4 regions of the Streptomyces sp. TLI_146 genome follow, and region 1 is predicted to be linked to each of the others. Evidence: riboswitches for the same ligand, from Rfam matches in the RefSeq annotation. Region 1 holds a riboswitch; each other region holds the start of a gene.

Region 1 (4,531 bases):
CGGGCTGTGGAGCCCGGACGGCTTCGGCGGGGCCAGCCGGGAGTGGCACGCCTGGCAGCTGGCCCGGGTGATCCCGGACGCCGAGCGGCCGCGGCCGGTGCTCTTCAACTCCTGGGAGGCCACCGGGTTCGCCATCTCGGAGCCGCAGCAGCGGGCCCTCGCGCACCGGGCGGCCGCGCTGGGCGTCGAGCTGTTCGTCGTCGACGACGGCTGGTTCGGGGAGCGCACCCACGACGCGGCCGGGCTCGGCGACTGGACGCCCAACCCCGACCGCTTCCCCGGCGGGCTCAAGCCGCTCGCGGACGAGGTGCACGCGCTGGGCATGCGGTTCGGGATCTGGGTCGAGCCGGAGATGGTCAACCCCGACAGCGCGCTGTACCGGGCGCACCCGGAGTGGGTGCAGCACCAGAGCGGGCGCCGCCGCACCGAGTTCCGCAACCAGCTGGTCCTCAACCTCGCCCGCCCGGACGTGCGGGAACACCTCTGGGAGCAGCTGGACGGCCTGCTGTCGAGCGCGCCCGTCGACTATGTGAAGTGGGACTTCAACCGCTGCTTCACGGACGCGGGGTGGCCCGGCGAGGAGTATCCGCAGAAGCTCTGGCTCGAGCATGTCCAGGCGCTGTACGGCCTGTTGGACCGGCTGCGGGCCGCGCACCCCTCGGTCGACTTCGAGTCCTGCTCGGGCGGCGGCGGCCGGATCGACCTCGGCATCCTCTCCCGTACGGACCAGGTGTGGACCTCCGACAACACCGACCCGCTGGACCGGCTCGCCATCCAGGACGGCTTCAGCCAGCTGCACCCGGCCCGGGTGATGGCCGCCTGGGTCACCGACAGCCCCAACACCCTGCTCAACGGCCGCCGCAGCAGCCTGCGCTTCCGTTTCGTGAGTGCGATGGCCGGGGTGCTCGGTGTCGGCGGGGACCTGACCCGGTGGAACGAGGACGAACTGGCCGAGGCGCGCGGGTGGGTGGAGCTGTACAAGGAGATCCGGCCGGTGGTGCAGCTCGGGGCCCAGTACCGGCTGCGGCCCCCGCGCGGCGGGCTCAGCGCCGTCCAGTACGTACGCGGCGACGACACCGTGGTCCTCGCCCACCTCGGGGCCCAGCACTACGGCGAGCTGCCCCCGGCCGTGCGGCTGCGCGGCCTGGATCCGGCGGCGGCCTATCGGTGCCTGGACACCGGGGCCGTACACAGGGGAGCGGTATTGCTGCACCGGGGTCTGGACACCGGGCTGCGGGGCGATCTTGATGCGGCGGTGTTCCGATTCCGGCGGCTGGACGAGCGCCCGGCGTAGCCCGGCATAGCCCGGCATAAGGAATGCGCGTTCTCGGCGAGGAAAAGGATCTTCCTCGGGACGCACGGGTCAAAACTGGACATAGCGGGGCGATAGATGGTGTGACGGGGTGAATGGGCGGGAACTTTCGTCCGGATTGAGCGATTTGATGGATCCTGTCCATCTCCCCGGCCGCCAAGGGTGGTTGTCCGTGAGGAGCGTCATATCCGTGACGTTCCGTGGTGGCGGACCCGAATGAATTCCCCCGTCCGGCGGGGCCTGTTGGGAATTCCGGTCGACGCAGGGTGACCGCAATTCCCGGCTGAATTCCCGGCCGGGAATGCCGAAGGTGAATGGGCACTTGTCGCGGCCCACCGGGCTCGCTTACGGTCACCGCAATCCGGGTGGACCGCCGAATCCTGCCACCGCTCGGAATCCGCACCCATCCACGCGTGGCAGGAGCGGGGGACCCAGGTAAGCGCCGTCCGGAATTCCGGCACGGCTCGGGGTGAAGCCGGAGCACCGCACACGGTGCCCCGGCCGGGCAGCTCCAGCCCGAACCCGACAGCTCACCTCGCAGGCGCCGGAGAGGAATCCGCCATGCCCGCGAAGGGTAAGCACCGCCGTCCCAAGTCCAGTCCGATATCCCGGGGCATGGTCGCCGCCGGTACGGGCGGCGCCGCGCTCGCCATCCCGCTGCTCGGCGCCACGGGTGCGCACGCCGCGGTGAAGACCGCCGCTCCCGCCACCGCCCCGCAGCAGGCCGCCCGCACCCTCCCCGCCGCCGCGGCCGCCGCCCCGCAGGCCGCGCCCACCACGTACAAGGTCAAGAGCGGCGACTGCCTGTCGCAGATCGCCGAGGACCACCGGCTCGGCGGCTGGCAGCGGCTCTACCAGGACAACCGCGAGGTCGTCGGCTCCGACCCGGCGCTGATCCGCCCGGGCATGAAGCTCGTCCTCGGCGCGAAGTCCCAGGCCGGCGCCGTTTCACACGGCTCCGCCAAGGCGAGCGGCTCGCACGACTCCGGTGCGAAGGCGTCGGCGCCCCACACGTCGAAGGCGTCCGGGACCACCGCCGACACCGCCTCGGCCCCCGCCGCCAAGCAGGGCTCCTCCTCCGGCTTCCGCGCCCCGCTCGACAGCGTGAGCATCGGCACCCCGTACCGCATGGCCGGATCCATGTGGTCCAGCGGCTACCACACGGGCGTCGACTTCGCGGCCGAGACCGGCACCGCGGTCAAGGCCGTCGGCGCGGGCACGGTCGTCTCGGCCGGCTGGGGCGGCGCGTACGGCAACCAGGTCGTCATCCAGCACGCCGACGGCATGTACTCCCAGTACGCCCACCTCTCGCAGCTCTCCGTCTCGGCCGGGCAGACCGTCACCGAGGGGCAGCAGCTCGGGCTCTCCGGCGCCACCGGCAACGTCACCGGCCCGCACCTGCACTTCGAGATCCGCACCACGCCCGACTACGGCTCCGACGTCGACCCGCTCGCCTACCTCCGACAGCAGGGCGCGAGCCTCTGACGGGCGTTGTTCCCGCCGGGAATTGGCGCGTATTCCCGCTGCGGGAAACTGACCGGGTGGCCTATATCACCCACCGTCAACCCCTCCTTACGGTCGCGTAGGTCACACCCGTAAGGGAAAGATATGGTCTCGTGGCAGACGATTCGAGATCATTCAGCAGCGGTACGTTCGGGTCGTACACGGCGCTCGGCGACAGCTTCACGGAAGGCGTCGGCGACCCCGGCCCGGACGGGGCGTTCGTCGGCTGGGCGGACCGGTTCGCCGTGCTACTGGCGGACCAGCGACCGGAGGGGGCCTTTCGCTACGCCAATCTCGCTGTCCGCGGCAGGCTCCTCGACCAGATCGTCGAGGAGCAGGTGCCGCGGGCCAAGGAGCTCGCGCCCGACCTGGTGAGCTTCTGCGCGGGGGGCAACGACATCATCCGGCCGGGCAGTGACCCGGACGACGTGGCCGAGCGCTTCGAGCGCGCCGTGGCCGACCTGAAGAGCGCGATCCCGACGGTCATGGTGACCACCGGGTTCGACACGCGCGGGGTGCCCGTTTTCAAGCATCTGCGGGGCAAGGTCGCCACCTACACCGCGCACGTGCGCTCCATCGCGGACCGCTACGGGTGCCCGGTGCTCGACCTGTGGTCGCTCAAGTCCGTGCAGGACAGGCGGGCGTGGGACGCCGACCGGCTGCATCTGTCGCCGGAGGGGCACACCCGGGTCGCGCTGCGCGCCGCCCAGGTGCTGGGGCTGCCGGTCCCGGCCGACCCGGACCAGGCATGGCCCCCGATGCCGCCGCGCAACACGCTGGACGTGCGGCGCGACGACATCCACTGGGCACGCGAGCACCTGGTGCCGTGGATCGGCCGACGGCTGCGCGGCGAGAGCTCGGGCGACCATGTGGAGCCCAAGCGCCCGGACCTGCTGCCGCTCTGACGGCCCGTCCGGTCCGCTCGTAGCTTCTGACGGACCGTCATACGGGTGGCGCCGCGCGCACGGCTCAGCCGTGCAGCAGCTTGCGTTCCGTCTCCGGGTCGAGGCCGACCCGGGGGCGGTCCGGCCGCTGCGGCGGCTCGCCGCCGATCGACTGGAGCCAGGCCCAGGTGTCGGCGACCGTCTCCTCGACGGGACGGCAGCGCAGCCCCGAGAGCACGGCCTTCCACACGTTCGAGCCGTGCATCGTGGTGTGCAGCTCGCCCGGCGGGATCCACACCGGCAGGTGGTTCCACGGCTCGACCCCGGCGGCCAGGATCGGCTCCGGGTCCGTCCAGCGCAGCTCGGCGCCGCCACCGGTGACCCGCGCGCACGCCTCAAGGAGTGCGCCCATGGTGGTGTGGTCCGGCGGGGAGACCAGGTTGTACGGGCCGCAGAGCCCGAAGTCGGCCGCGCTGACGATCCACTCCGCCAGGTCCCGGGCGTCGATGAACTGGACCGGCAGATCACGCGGCCCCGGCGCGAGCACCTCGCCGCCGCGCGCCATGCGCCCCAGCCACCACGGCAGCCGCCCGATGTTCTCGTACGGGCCGAGGATCAGCCCCGCGCGCACCAGGAGCGAGCGGTCCGGGCCGAACTCCCGCACGGCGGCCAGCTCGCCACCGCGCTTGGCCTGCGGATACGCCACCTCGTCCGCGGCGTCGGGGGAGCCGTCGACCAGCGTCGCGCCCTCGTCGGCCCCGGCCGGGACCGGGTGCTCGTAGACGGACCGGCTGGACACGTACACATACCGGGCGACGCGCCCGTCGGCGAG
Region 2 (4,531 bases), 2.4 Mb from region 1:
CCGCAGGGCCGCTGTTCCTCGCCCTGTGCGCGCTGCTGATCTGTCTGTCCCTGCCGCTGGCACTGCCCCTGTCGCCCGCCCCGCCCTGGGTGACCGCGCCCTCGTACACGAAGGGCGGCGTCCCTTCCGTGCACGGCGGCCCCGCGGCCCGGCGGCACGCCCGGGGGACCTGTGTACGGGGGCGGGCCGGGCCCCGCAGATGCCGGGCGCGGCTGATCGCGACCGGCGCGGAGCGGCACTGAAGCCGCACCCGGTTGGCGGAGGTGGGCTCGCCGCGTGCGGCCGCGCCCGACACCCTGGGTGGGGCGCGGGACGTCGGTGGCCCTGCGGACGGGCTGGAGGCCACAGGTGCGGCAGCGATCGGACGGCGGCGGCCGGGACGGCTCCCGGCGGCTCGCCCTCGTGCGCGTGCTGCCCATGCTGCTGCTGGTCGTCGGGGTCGTCCTCGACGTGAGTACGCCGCCCGATCTGACCGCCGCCGCCCTCTTCGCCGCCGCGCCCCTGATCGCGGCCCCCTTCTTCGGGCCGGTCGGCACCGCCGTCGCGGGCGCGTCGGCGGTCGGGGCGGTGCTGGCCACGGAGTATCTGCACGACATCCCCAGCACCGGCGAGGCGGTCAGCGAGCTGTTCACCGTCACCACCGTCGGCGCGCTCGCCCTCTTCATCAACCGCATGCTGCGCCGCAGCGGCGAGCGCCTCGCCTCGGCCCGGGTCATCGCGGAGACCGCCCAGCGCGCCGTGCTGCCGACGCCCGCCGAGCGCATCGGGGGCCTCCAGGTGGCCGCGCGGTACGAGGCGGCCCAGGCCGACGCGTTCATCGGCGGGGACCTCTTCGCGGTGCAGGACACGCCGTACGGGGTGCGGCTGGTCGTCGGGGACGTGCGCGGCAAGGGCCTGGAGGCGGTGGAGGCGGTGGCCGTGGTCATCGGGGCGTTCCGGGAGGCGGCCGAGCAGGAGGCGACCCTGGAGGCCGTGGCCGGGCGCCTTGAGCGCGCGCTCACCCGCGAGGGCACCCGGCGGGACGGCCTGGACGCCGTCGAGGGGTTCACCACGGCCGTGCTCGCCGAGATCCCGCGCGGCGCCGGACCCGTACGCCTGGTGAACCGGGGCCACCCCGAGCCGCTGCTGCTCCACCCCGACGGTGCGCTCGACGCGCTCACCCCGTCCGACCCCGCGCTGCCGCTGGGGATGGCGGAGCTGGGGGTGTGGCCGGACCGGGCGGACACCTACCCCTTCCCGGCCGGGGCGACGCTGCTCTTCTATACCGACGGCCTCTCCGAAGCGCGCTCGGTGGACCCGCCGGGGGTCTTCTACGACCCGCACGAGCGGCTGCGCGGCCGGATCTTCCCCGGGCCCGACCGGGTCCTGGACGCGCTGATCGAGGATGTGCGCAGACATACGGGCGGGGGCGCGAGCGACGACATGGCGCTGCTCGCGGTGGGGCGGCCCGGGGAGCGGCAGCCGGAGCGGCGGCGGACGATGCCGGTGGTGCCGTGACCGTCATGCCGTAACGGTGTGTAGTCGAACAGCGCCCCTGCGCATAACAATTGACACACCGTCAACTCTTGCCCCCGACGATCAGGGGGAACTGCTTGGAATCCGGTCCCCCTGTCTATTAACGTTCGATAACGCAGCGCGGTCGTCCCAGCCGTCGCAGAGGCGGCACCGTGCGCACGCGCCGAATCCCGCAAGGGAACCGGGGAACCACCAACTTGGGGTGAATCGGGCACCTTCGTCCCTTCGAAGAGGTGCCCGTAGGAGACCTTCCTGCTCCGAACCCGTCAGCTAACCCGGTAGGCGAGAAGGAAGGAAAGGAGTGCGCCCCCGTGGCGTCCAACGAGCCTGCCCTCGGCACCCCGCCGGTTCCCCCCGTCTCCCTGTACGGGACCGCGCCCAGTGACACCGAGGTGTGGGAGGAGTGGAACCCCACCGAGGACTCCGTCGCCGCCACGCGCGGCCGGCACCGGGTCGTCAAGCAGCGCGGCGGGCTCGCCCGCAGCTCCACCGTCCTCGGCGTCGGTGTCATCGCGGCCGTCGGCGCGGGCGGCATGGCCAGTGCGCAGAGCAAGCCGCCGGTCTCCATATCCCTGCCCGACTCGGTCGCGGACAACCTCCCCGACGTCAAGTCGCTGCCGGGCGTGGGCACGCTGATATCCGACATCGCGGGCGACGAGAAGCCCGACACCTCCCCGGCCGCCCAGGCCGACAGAGCCGTCACGAGCGCCCCCCTCACCATGGCGGGCGTCTCCCGGGCCGATGCCGAACACGGCGCCACCGGCGCGGGCGAGGCCCTGCGCGCCCGCATCCTCCAGCAGGCCGAGCAGCAGCAGAACGACGCCGCGGCCGAGGCGAAGGCGACCGCCGAGAAGGCCGCGGCCGAGAAGGCGGCGTCCGAGGCGAAGGCCGCGCAGAGCGCCGCCGAGCAGAAGGCGGCGGCCGAGAAGAAGGCCGCCGAGGAGGCCGCCGCCAAGAAAGCGGAGGAGGCGCGGCTCGCCGAGCTCGCCAAGAGCTTCTCGCTCCCGGTCGCCTCGTACACGATCACCTCGACGTTCGGCGAGGCCGGCTCGATGTGGTCCTCCGGCCACCACACCGGCCTCGACTTCGCCGCCCCCACCGGCACCCCGCTCAAGGCGATCCACGGCGGCACGGTCAAGTCGGCGGGCTGGTCCGGCTCGTACGGCTACCGCACGGTCATCGAGCTGGAGGACGGCTCGGAGCTCTGGTACTGCCACCAGTCCTCGATCGCGGTCAGCGCGGGCCAGAAGGTGACGACCGGCGAGACCATCGGCCGCGTCGGCGCCACCGGCAACGTGACGGGCCCGCATCTGCACCTGGAGGTGCACACCCCGGGCGGCACGGGCATCGACCCGATGGCGTGGCTCCAGTCGAAGGGCCTGAACCCGTAGGGAGCGTCCGATGGCAGCGGGAGCGCGGAATAGCCGTGCCCCGACCGCCCGTTCACCCCCTATGACCTCTCTGCGCCCCCTAGGCTCCTCCGACCTCTCCGTCTTCCCGCTCGCCCTCGGCGGCAATGTCTTCGGCTGGACCGCCGACGAGGCCGCGTCGTTCGCGGTGCTCGACGCGTACACCGCCGCGGGCGGCAACTTCGTGGACACCGCCGACACGTACTCGTCGTGGATCCCCGGCAACCAGGGCGGCGAGTCCGAGGAGATCATCGGCAAGTGGCTGGCCGCGCGCGGCAACCGCGCGGACGTCGTCGTCGCCACGAAGGTCGGCGCGCACCCGCAGTTCAAGGGACTCGCGGCCCCCACCATCAAGGCCGCCGCCGAGGCGTCGCTGCGCCGCCTGGGCACCGACTACATCGACCTGTACTACACGCACTTCGACGACGAGTCCGTCCCCGTCGAGGAGATCGTCACCGCCCTCGACCAGCTGGTGCGGGAGGGCAAGGTGCGCGCGGTCGCCGCCTCCAACATCTCCCCGGAGCGGCTCGCGGACTCGCTGGACTTCTCCGACCGCGAGGGCCTGGCCAAGTACGTGGCCCTCCAGCCGCACTACAACCTGGTCTCCCGCGACACCTACGAGGGCGCCCTCCAGGACACCGCGGGCCGCTCGGGCCTGGCCGCCGTCCCCTACTTCGCGCTCGCCTCCGGGTTCCTCACCGGCAAGTACCGCCCGGGCCAGGACGTCGAGAGCGCGCGGGCCGGGAGCGCCGCCAAGCACCTGGGGACCGAGCGGGGCACGAAGGTGCTCGCGGCGCTCGACCGCGTCGCGCGGGCGCACGACGCCGAGCCCGCGAGCGTCGCGCTGGCCTGGCTCGCCGCCCAGCCGACCGTGGTCGCGCCGATCGCTTCGGCCCGTACGGTCGGGCAGCTGCCCGCGCTCCTCGCGGTCGCCGACCTGGAGCTCACGGACGCGGAGCTGAGCGAGCTGAAGACCGCCTCGGCCTAGCCACCCGCCGCCTCAGCGCAGATACGGGTTGTACGGGGAGGACCGGTCGTATCCGTACGGGTCCTGGTGTCCGTACGGCGCCGGGTGGCCGTACGGGTACGGCTGGGGCGGGATCCAGATGCGGCCCGCCGCGCCCGCCGCGTAGAGCAGCGCGGGCCCGGCCACCGCCCGGCGCTCCCACAGGTGATGCAGGAGCTCCTGTTCGCGGGCCGTGAAGTCCGGGCCCGCCTGGGTGCGGCGGGCCCGGCGGCGCAGGAACGCCAGCGCCGTCGCGAACGCCTCGTACTCCGCGACCGTCCGCGCCGCCCGCTTGCCCCCGTAGGTGCGGTACGCGAAGTCGCGGGCCATCGAGCGGGCCCGCATCGAGGAGAGCGCGAGCGGTTCGGCCGGGCCCAGCCAGCCCGCCGCCGCGTACGCGGGCAGCTCGGCCGCGACCGTGCGCAGCTCCCGCTGGCGGCTCCAGACCGCCAGCCAGGTGAGCAGGCCGAAGACCGGGACCATGAACGCGGCGTAGACGAGGTAGAAGCCGTACGTCCCGAACGACGATGAGCCGTTCCACAGCGCGTGCATCCCCATCGCGGACAGCAGCCCGAGCACCGGCAGGCCGGTCCGGCGCCAC
Region 3 (4,531 bases), 670 kb from region 1:
ACTTGGACTCGTCCGACACCTGCTCGTAGAACGAGACGAGCCGCTCCGCGTCGTCGGCCGCGATGGGCCGGATCCGTGCCGTCCCCCCGTCGCGCAGCACGACGTCGGCCTCCCAGTGGGCCGGGTACGCGGGGTCCTGCGTCTTCTCCTGCGGAGCCTGCATACGGGCAGCCTACGGGTCGCGGGGCCGCCGCGGTCAGGTCAAGGTGGGGGGCAAGGTGGAGAGGGCGGCCAGGGCCGAAGGGCCGCCGGATCCGGGACCGACGTCGGCACGAGCACTGCGCAGGACATGAGAGACTGGTCTAGACAACCGTCAGAGATTTCGAAGGGCATCACCATGGCTGAGCGCCGCGTCAATGTCGGCTGGGCCGAGGGCCTGCACGCCCGCCCCGCTTCCATCTTCGTCCGCGCCGCCACGGCCTCCGGCGTCCCCGTGACGATCGCCAAGGCCGACGGCAACCCGGTCAACGCCGCCTCCATGCTCGCGGTGCTCGGCCTGGGCGCGCAGGGCGGCGAGGAGATCGTGCTGGCTTCCGAGGCGGAGGGCGCCGAGGCGGCCCTGGAGCGCCTGGCGAAGCTCGTCGCGGAGGGCCTCGAGGAGCTCCCCGAGACCGTCTGACCGCATCCGGTCGGCCGAACGGCCGGGACCGGCGCGTCACCGCACTTCGCGAAAGAAGCCGCGGACCCTGAATTCAGGGTCCGCGGCTTCTTTCTTTTGGACGGGAGGATCAGGTCGCGTTGCGGTCCCGCCCAGGCAGTCGAATTCCTGCGGCGATTTCAGGCAGCGCAAAAGGAGCCCACCCCGGCACTCCCTTTGTATACGGCGATCCCGTTAAGCGCGGACGCTCGCGGTGTTTACGGCATGTTGCGAAGTCCTCACGTCCACCGGACCCCGCAGGCGATAGGCGGAAAACGCGCGCTCGGCGTGGTGGGCGGTCAGCGACCTGGCCCGCTCCGCGTCGCCGCGCGCCACCGCGTCCACGATCGCCCCGTGCTCCGCCCAGCACTCGGCGGGCAGCGCGGGCTGCTCCACCACGTACATCCAGGCGATCTTGTGCCGCAGCTGGGTGAGCAGGGCGATGAGGCCGGGGCTGCCGGAGGACTGGGCGAGCGTCTCGTGGAACCAGACTTCCAGCGAGCGCAGATCCTCGCCCTGGGCCCGCCGGATGCGGTCCTGCCCCAGCCTGACCAGGCCGCGCAGCACCTTGAGATGGGCCTCGGTGCGCCGGGCGGCGGCCCGCGAGGCGGCCAGCGGCTCCAGCATCGCGCGCAGTTCGAGCAGGTCGGCGGCCTCCTGCTCGGTCGGCTCGGCGACACAGGCCCCGGCGTGCCGGCGCGTGGTGACGAACCCCTCGGACTCCAGCGTGCGCAGCGCCTCGCGGACCGGGACGCGCGAGACCCCGTACCGCCGGGCGAGCACTTCCTCGGTGAGCCGGCTGCCGCGCGCGAAGAGCCCCGCGACGATGTCGTCGCGGATTGCCGTGCATACCGATTGCGCCGGAATGCGCATGACCGAACCTCCGCCTTAATCCCCGCGAAACGCGGTCGATCGACGCCTGTTCGGCGACTCTATTCCAGCGGCTGTTAATTCCCGGTGACATGCCGTATGCAATGCATATCTTTTGGCCACGGACGGCTCACCGCGCCCCGGCCACGACGCCGGAGCCCCCCGGCGCGGGTGCGCCGGGGGGCTCCGGTGGAACGTGCGGGGGCGGCCGTCAGACGTTGACGCCGTGCGAGCGCAGATACGCGATCGGGTCGATGTCCGAGCCGTACGACTCGCCGGTGCGGGCCTCGAAGTGGAGGTGCGGGCCGGTGGTGTTGCCGGTGTTGCCGGAGAGGCCGATCTGCTGGCCCGGCTCGACGCGCTGGCCGACGGAGACACCGATGGACGACAGGTGGCCGTACTGGGTGTACGTGCCGTCGTTCATCCGGATGACGATGTTGTTGCCGTAGGCGCCGCCGTAGCCCGCCTCGACGACCGTGCCCAGGCCCACGGCGTGCACCGGGGTGCCCATGCCCGCGTGGAAGTCGATGCCGGTGTGGCTGCCGGAGGACCAGATCGAGCCGCCGGTCTTGTAGCCGGTGGAGACGTAACTGCCGTCGATCGGGGCGACGAAGGAGTTGAGGCGCTTGCGCTCGGCCTCGCGGGCGGCGCGCTCCCTGGCCTCGCGCTCCTCCTTGGCCTTCGCCTCGGCCTTGCGCTTCGCCTCGGCGATGGCGCGGGCCTTGTCGGCGGCGTGCTTCTGGGCGGCGGCCTGGGCGTCGATGCGGTCGGCGAGCGAGTCGCCGATCACGATGGCCTGGGTGATGCCGGTGTCCTCGACGGAGGCGGCGGCGGGAGCGGAGCTCTCGGCGGCCAGGGCCGGGGAGGCGAGGGTGCCCACGACGCCGGCGGTGGCGAGGGTGGCGATGCCCGCGATGTTCGCGCTCTTGCGCGACACGGCGCTCGGACGACGGTGTTTCCCGGTGGCACGGGTGAACGCCATGGAGAGGCGGTGTCCTTTCCTTCCATCTCGCCTACCGGGTTAGCTGACGGGTTCGGAGCTGGAAGGTCTCCTACGGGCCCCTCCGCGGGCGGAGGCGTCCGATTCACCCCAGGGACTGAGTGGGTCCCCGGCTCCCCTGGCTCGCGCCAGTTGGGGACTCGGCGATCGCTGTCCGGTGCCGCGGCTGCGACGGGTGGTGACGGACAGCCGGACTGACGCTAGACGGCTGATCTTTCAATCACCAAACAGACACGTCTTTTTGTAGCGCACGCCACATGACAGACAGGCAACCTCCCCAATAAACCGGACATAAGGGAGGACCCCGGCGGCCACTCGGCCACCGGGGTCCTCACCCGACTCGTCCGCCCGCCTTCGGGCCAGCCCCGGCGGGCGGCTCAATCAGCCTGCCACGACGGTGACTTCACCGATGCCGAGCGCCTTGACCGGCTCCTCGATCTGCGCCGCGTCCCCGACCAGGACGGTCACCAGCCGGTCCACCGGGAAGGCGCTGACGACCGCCGCGGTGGCCTCCACGGTGCCCGTGTCGGCCAGCCGTGCGTACAACTGCGCCTGGAAGTCGTCCGGGAGGTGCTGCTCGACCTGGTCGGCCAGCGTCCCGGCGACGGCGGCCGCCGTCTCGTACTTGAGCGGGGCCACTCCCACCAGGTTCTGCACGGCGGTCTCCCGCTCGGGGTCCGTCAGACCCTCGGCGGCGAGCTTGCGCAGCACCGTCCACAGGTCGTCCAGCGCCGGGCCGGTGTTGGGCGTGTCGACCGAGCCGCTGATGGCGAGCATGGCAGCGCCGGTGCCCTCCGCGCCGGAGCGCAGCACCTGGCCGTAGGCCCGCACTCCGTACGTGTAGCCCTTCTCCTCGCGCAGGACGCGGTCCAGGCGGGAGGTGAGCGTGCCGCCCAGGCAGTACGTCCCGAGAACCTGGGCGGGCCAGACGCGGTCGTGGCGGTCCGGGCCGATCCGGCCGATCAGCAGCTGCGTCTGGACGGCGCCGGGCCGGTCGACGATGACCACGCGGCCGGTGTCGTCGGCGGTGACCGGGGGCATCGGGCGCTCCTGGGCCGGGGTGCCCGTCCAGGCGCCCAGGGTGTCCGCCAGGACCGCGTCCAGGTCGGTGGCGCCCAAGTCGCCCACGATCACCGCGGTGGCCGCCGCCGGACGTACATACGCCTCGTAGAAGGCCCGGACCGCCGCCGCGTCGATCCGCGAGACGGTCTCCTCGGTGCCCTGGCGCGGGCGCGACATGCGCGCGGTGGCCGGGAAGAGCTCGCGGGAGAGCTGCTGGGCGGCGCGGCGGGCCGGGTTGGCCAGCTCGTGCGGGATCTCGTCGAGGCGGTTGCGGACCAGCCGGTCGACCTCCGCGTCGGCGAACGCGGGGGCGCGCAGCGCCTCGGCGAGCAGGCCGAGCGCCTTGGGCAGCCGGGAGACCGGCACCTCGAGGGAGACCCGCACGCCCGGGTGGTCCGCGTGCGCGTCCAGGGTGGCGCCGCAGCGCTCCAGGTCGGCGGCGAACTCCTCGGCGGAGCGCTTGTCGGTGCCCTCGGAGAACGCGCGCGCCATGATCGTGGCGACGCCGTCCAGACCCTCCGGCTCGGCGTCCAGCGGGGCCGCGAGGAAGATCTCGACGGCCACGACCTGCTGGCCGGGGCGGTCGCAGCGCAGCACGGTGAGCCCGTTGGGCAGGGTGGCGCGGCCGGGGGCGGGGAACGCCCAGGGACGCGCGATGCCGGCGGCCGGCTGGGGGTGGAACTGCATGGTCACGCCGGTCTCGCTCACTGCTCTGCTCCCTTGGCGTCGGCGTCGGCCGCGTCGTCTGCTTCGGCGGCGGTCGGCTCGTACACCAGCACCGCCCTGTTGTCCGGGCGCAGGGTGGCCCGGGCCACGTCCCGCACCTCCTCGGCGGTGATGTCGAGCACCCGGTCGACGGCGGTCAGGGCGAGCTGCGGGTCGCCGAACAGCACCGCGTACCGGCACAGTTCGTCGGCGCGGCCCGCGACCGTGCCGAGCCGGTCCAGCCACTCGCGCTCCAG
Region 4 (4,531 bases), 3.3 Mb from region 1:
CGGTGGAGAACCGGTCCCGGTTGCCCTTGGCCATGTCGCCCCGCTCCCCTCACGTACGTACAACGTCCCCGGACACGGTACGGGACCGGGGCCGGGGACGTACGTACGACAGGGCGGTCTGCCCATGTCAGGACTGCTCAGCCGGTCAGTCGGCCGCTGGTCAGCCCTTGAAGCGCGGGAAGGCGCTGCGGCCCGCGTACACCGCGGCGTCGTCGAGGATCTCCTCGATGCGCAGCAGCTGGTTGTACTTGGCGACGCGGTCCGAGCGGGCCGGGGCGCCGGTCTTGATCTGGCCGCAGTTCACCGCGACGGCGAGGTCGGCGATGGTGACGTCCTCGGTCTCGCCGGAGCGGTGGGACATCATGCACTTGAAGCCGTTGCGCTGGGCCATCTCGACGGCGTCCAGGGTCTCGGTCAGCGAACCGATCTGGTTGACCTTCACGAGCAGGGCGTTGGCGGAGCCCTCCTCGATGCCGCGGGCCAGGCGCTCCGGGTTGGTGACGAAGAGGTCGTCGCCGACGATCTGGACGCGGGCGCCCAGCTTGTCGGTGATGACCTTCCAGCCCGCCCAGTCGTCCTCGAACAGCGGGTCCTCGATGGACACCAGCGGGTAGGCGTCGACCAGGCCCTCGTAGTACTCGGTCATCTCGGCGGCCGAGCGGGACTGGCCCTCGAACTCGTACTTGCCGTCCTTGTAGAACTCGGACGCGGCGACGTCGAGCGCGAGCGCGATGTCCTTGCCCGGGGCGTAACCGGCCTCCTTGATGGCCTCGAGAATGAGGTCGAGGGCGGCGCGGTTGGACTCCAGGTTCGGGGCGAAGCCGCCCTCGTCGCCGAGGCCGGTGGACAGGCCCTTGCGCTTCAGGACGGCCTTGAGGGTGTGGTAGACCTCGGCACCCCAGCGCAGCGCCTCGGAGAAGGACTCCGCGCCGATCGGGGCGATCATGAACTCCTGGATGTCGACGTTGGAGTCGGCGTGCGACCCACCGTTGAGGATGTTCATCATCGGAACGGGCAGCAGGTGCGCGTTCGGGCCGCCCAGGTAGCGGAACAGCGGCAGGTCGCTGGCCTCGGAGGCGGCGTGGGCGACGGCGAGCGAGACGCCGAGGATGGCGTTGGCGCCGAGCGAGCCCTTGTTGTCCGTGGCGTCCAGGTCGAACATCGCCTGGTCGATCAGGCGCTGCTCGGTGGCGTCGTAGCCGACGAGCTCCGGGCCGATCTGCTCGATCACGGCGAGGACGGCCTTCTCGACGCCCTTGCCCATGTAACGGCTGGGGTCGCCGTCACGGAGCTCAATGGCCTCGAAGGCACCGGTGGAGGCACCCGAGGGGACGGCGGCACGGCCGGTGCTGCCGTCGTCGAGGCCGACCTCGACCTCGACCGTGGGGTTGCCTCGGGAGTCCAGGATTTCCCGGGCTACGACGACGTCGATGGACGGCACGAGCATCTCCTTCTGGGATGTGACGCGAATACGCCGGGCCGCGTGGTCCGGCACCCCTGAGCCTAACCGCCTCCGAGGCATCGGCCAGCCGACCGACCGGCCCGTGGGACGAAACGGGGGGCAAAATGTTCCCGAACAAAACAATCCCCCTGGCGGGGGTGGGGGCGGGACGGGTTCAGCTTTCAGCTGAGCGGGCCTCGCGGGGCGGGGGCGTGGATCGCCTGCGGGCCGCCTGTGGCTGGTCGCGCAGTTCCCCGCGCCCCTTGAATGCGCCCCTGCGGGGCGCCCTGTAGGGGCGCGGGGAACTGCGCGCTCAGCCGTCGATCACCCGCAGCCGCGAAGCGAGGGGCCCGCCCCGGACCGGGCGATCAAGGGGCGCGGGGAACTGCGCGCTCAGCCACCCACAGCCCGCAGCCGCGAAACTTAGCCCCGCACCCCGGCATCGCGCCTAGCGCAGGTGGAGCTGCTGGCCCACGTAGATCAGGTTCGCGTCCTTCACGACGTCCTTGTTCAGCTCGAACAGCTTCTGCCAGCCGCCCTTCACACCGTGGGCCGCGGCGATCGAGCCGAGCGTGTCGCCGGAGACGACCTTGTACTCGCCGTCGCCGGTCTTGACCGGCGACGGGCGGGACTCGCCGCGCGAGGCAGGCGCGGACTCGCGCTTCGGGGCCGGGGCGGCCTTGGGCGCGGCCTTGGGCGCCGCCTTCTTCGGGGCGGCGGCGGAGCCGGACGTGTCCACGTCCGGGGACGAGCCACCGGCCGTCAGGTTGCCCGCACCGGCGCAGGACCAGGCACCCGGCCCCTGCATGGCGAGCAGCTTCTCGGCGGTGGCGATCTGCTGGCCCTTGGTGGCCAGGTCGGCGCGGGAGGCGTACTGCGTGCCGCCCGCCGCGGCCCAGGAGGACTGCGAGAACTGGAGGCCGCCGTAGTAGCCGTTGCCGGTGTTGATGGACCAGTTGCCGCCGGACTCGCACTGGGCGACCGCGTCCCAGGTGGAGACCGAGGCGGCGGAGGCGGAGCCCGCGGCCATCAGCGGGGCGGCGACGGCCGCGCCGGTGACACCGGCGAGCGTGGCGACGCGGACGGCCTTGGACGGGCGGCGGTGCTTGCCCTTGCCGGAAAGCAGCATGGAGTTCTCCTCACCGACGCCTGCGAGGTGAGCTGTCGGGTTCGGGCGAGTGAGTGGCCCGGCCGCGCCCCGGAAGGCGCGTCTTCACCCCAAGCCGGTCCCCTGGGCCGTCTCGTACGTCTCGCCGCGTGGCGTACGTCCCTCAACGGCCGGGCCCGGCGCTTACCTTGGGTCCCCCGCTCCTGCCTACGGCGCATCGAGCGTCGACTGTTCCCCACGACCGACGGCAGGATTCGGCGTTTCCGGTCGGAGGGGCCCGTGGTGACGAGCGCTCCGACCGTAAACACACCAACCCCTGATGTTCAAAGGGGCACATCGGGGAGAAATCGCCCCCCGCACCCCTTCCAGAACACCCGTTTCCGCAGGTCGGGGGCGTATCGCCCGTACCGGACCGACGGGACACGCCAGTTGACGGAAAGAGACCCATGTCTCACTTGCACAGAAGTGGACATAGGCCCCTGAACTACCCCTTGGCCGGGGCCGGGTTGTCCGTCTTTGTCGGGTTCTCGTTGGGGCTCAGATCCAGGCTCTGACCGGGCAGGATGAGGTTCGGGTCGGTGCCGATCGTCTTCTCGTTCGCCTTGTAGAGCGCGGACCAGCCGCCCTCGACCTTGTGCGAGCGCGAGATGTCCCACAGGTTGTCGCCGGGGCGGACGGTGTAGTCGCCGCCCCCGGTGAGCACGTCGCCCGACTCGCGTGAGTCGGCGTCACCTCGCGAGGCGTGCCGCCCCGATTCATGCGTGCTGTCCGTATTGCCCGGCTCGGTCGTCGCGGGGGTGCCGCCCTCGGCCGGGTCCGGCGTGCCGCGGTGCTTGCCGCCGGAGGCGGAGTCCGTGGAGCCGGTGGCGGGGTCGCTGGGCGTGGTGGACCCGGGCTCGCCGCTCGTGCCCGTGGACGGCTTGGACGGCGTCGTGGAGGGCTTGGGCGCGGTGGAGACCGAGCCGGACGGCTTGGTGGGCGCCGGAGCCGTCTTGGCGGGCGCGGACGGGGTGGCGGCGTCGGGGGTCGCGGCCCCCTCCTCCGAGGGGACGTACGGCGAGGGCGTGGCGCCCGGGTCGACGGCCGGGGCGCCGGCGCCGGAGGTGAGTCCGGAGACCGCCGAGCAGCTCGTGAAGGCCTTGGGGCCCTTCGCGGCGAGCACCTTCTCGGCGATGGCTATCTGCTGCGAGCGGCTGGCCAGGTCGGGCCGCTCGGCGTACGACGTACCGCCGTAGGCCTGCCAGGTCTCCTGCGAGAGCTGGAGCCCGCCGTACAGTCCGTTGCCGAAGTCGGCGCTCCACGCGCCGCCGCTCTCGCACTCCGCGACGCGGTCCCACGTGGTCGCCGAGGCGGCGTTCGCGCCGCTCGCCGCGAAGAGCGGAAGGGCGAGGGCCGAGCCGGTCACCCCCGCCGCGACGACGAGTGCGGGAGCCTGGCGGGGTCGGCGGTGCCGTCCGTTCCCGGAGCGCATGCTGTGGCCTTCCGTGTGACTACGTCTGTGACTGACGAGCCGGGTGTGGAACCCGGTTCCCGAGTCGAGGGGTGAACGTAGCCGTACTCGAACGCTTGTCACAAGTCGATGCACCCGCGATAACGCCAAAGTCACAGTTTTGACGGACCGTCAGTTCCAGCCGGCGTGAACTCGACCGGAAGCGTGCGCAGTCCGCGCATGATGAGCCCGCCGCGCCAGCGCAAATCGGCAGGATCCGCCCCGAGCCGCAGGTCAGGAAGGCGGCGCAACAGGGTCGCCAGCGCGGTCCTCGCCTCCAGCCGGGCGAGCGGGGCGCCCAGGCAGTAGTGGATGCCGTGGCCGTAGCCGAGGTGCTGGTTGTCGCGGCGGCCGAGGTCGAGCACGTCCGGGTCGGGGAACCGGCCGGGGTCGCGGTCGGCGGAGGCGAGGACGACGAGGACCGGGTCGCCGGCGGCGATGTCCTGCCCCCCGATCGTCAGCGGCCTGGTGGCGAACCGCCAGGTGGCGAGCT

The links. A riboswitch is a leader RNA that binds a small molecule or an ion and turns the genes downstream of it on or off. The one in region 1 is predicted to bind cyclic di-AMP.
Region 2: another riboswitch for cyclic di-AMP. It lies ahead of BX283_RS22305 (M23 family metallopeptidase); the one in region 1 lies ahead of BX283_RS32815 (M23 family metallopeptidase).
Region 3: another riboswitch for cyclic di-AMP. It lies ahead of BX283_RS30005 (M23 family metallopeptidase); the one in region 1 lies ahead of BX283_RS32815 (M23 family metallopeptidase).
Region 4: another riboswitch for cyclic di-AMP. It lies ahead of BX283_RS18300 (transglycosylase family protein); the one in region 1 lies ahead of BX283_RS32815 (M23 family metallopeptidase).

What each region holds. Positions count from the first base shown of each region.
Region 1 is NZ_PJMX01000001.1:7,381,992-7,386,522, forward strand. Features, by position in the region: gene BX283_RS32810 (alpha-galactosidase) at 1-1,294, shown strand, start outside; cyclic di-AMP (ydaO/yuaA leader) riboswitch at 1,703-1,869, shown strand; gene BX283_RS32815 (M23 family metallopeptidase) at 1,874-2,797, shown strand; gene BX283_RS32820 (SGNH/GDSL hydrolase family protein) at 2,929-3,720, shown strand; gene BX283_RS32825 (NAD-dependent epimerase/dehydratase family protein) at 3,785-4,531, opposite strand, start outside.
Region 2 is NZ_PJMX01000001.1:4,951,916-4,956,446, forward strand. Features, by position in the region: gene BX283_RS22295 (hypothetical protein) at 1-242, shown strand, start outside; gene BX283_RS22300 (PP2C family protein-serine/threonine phosphatase) at 418-1,497, shown strand; cyclic di-AMP (ydaO/yuaA leader) riboswitch at 1,667-1,815, shown strand; gene BX283_RS22305 (M23 family metallopeptidase) at 1,827-2,906, shown strand; gene BX283_RS22310 (aldo/keto reductase) at 2,968-3,912, shown strand; gene BX283_RS22315 (PrsW family intramembrane metalloprotease) at 3,925-4,531, opposite strand, start outside.
Region 3 is NZ_PJMX01000001.1:6,711,884-6,716,414, reverse strand. Features, by position in the region: gene BX283_RS30020 (bifunctional GNAT family N-acetyltransferase/acetate--CoA ligase family protein) at 1-163, opposite strand, end outside; gene BX283_RS30015 (HPr family phosphocarrier protein) at 338-619, shown strand; gene BX283_RS30010 (GntR family transcriptional regulator) at 833-1,510, opposite strand; gene BX283_RS30005 (M23 family metallopeptidase) at 1,719-2,489, opposite strand; cyclic di-AMP (ydaO/yuaA leader) riboswitch at 2,503-2,663, opposite strand; gene BX283_RS30000 (M16 family metallopeptidase) at 2,889-4,256, opposite strand; gene BX283_RS29995 (pitrilysin family protein) at 4,274-4,531, opposite strand, start outside.
Region 4 is NZ_PJMX01000001.1:4,071,092-4,075,622, forward strand. Features, by position in the region: gene BX283_RS18290 (septum formation initiator family protein) at 1-34, opposite strand, end outside; gene eno (phosphopyruvate hydratase) at 161-1,447, opposite strand; gene BX283_RS18300 (transglycosylase family protein) at 1,890-2,570, opposite strand; cyclic di-AMP (ydaO/yuaA leader) riboswitch at 2,573-2,819, opposite strand; gene BX283_RS18305 (transglycosylase family protein) at 3,034-4,020, opposite strand; gene BX283_RS18310 (cytochrome P450) at 4,152-4,531, opposite strand, start outside.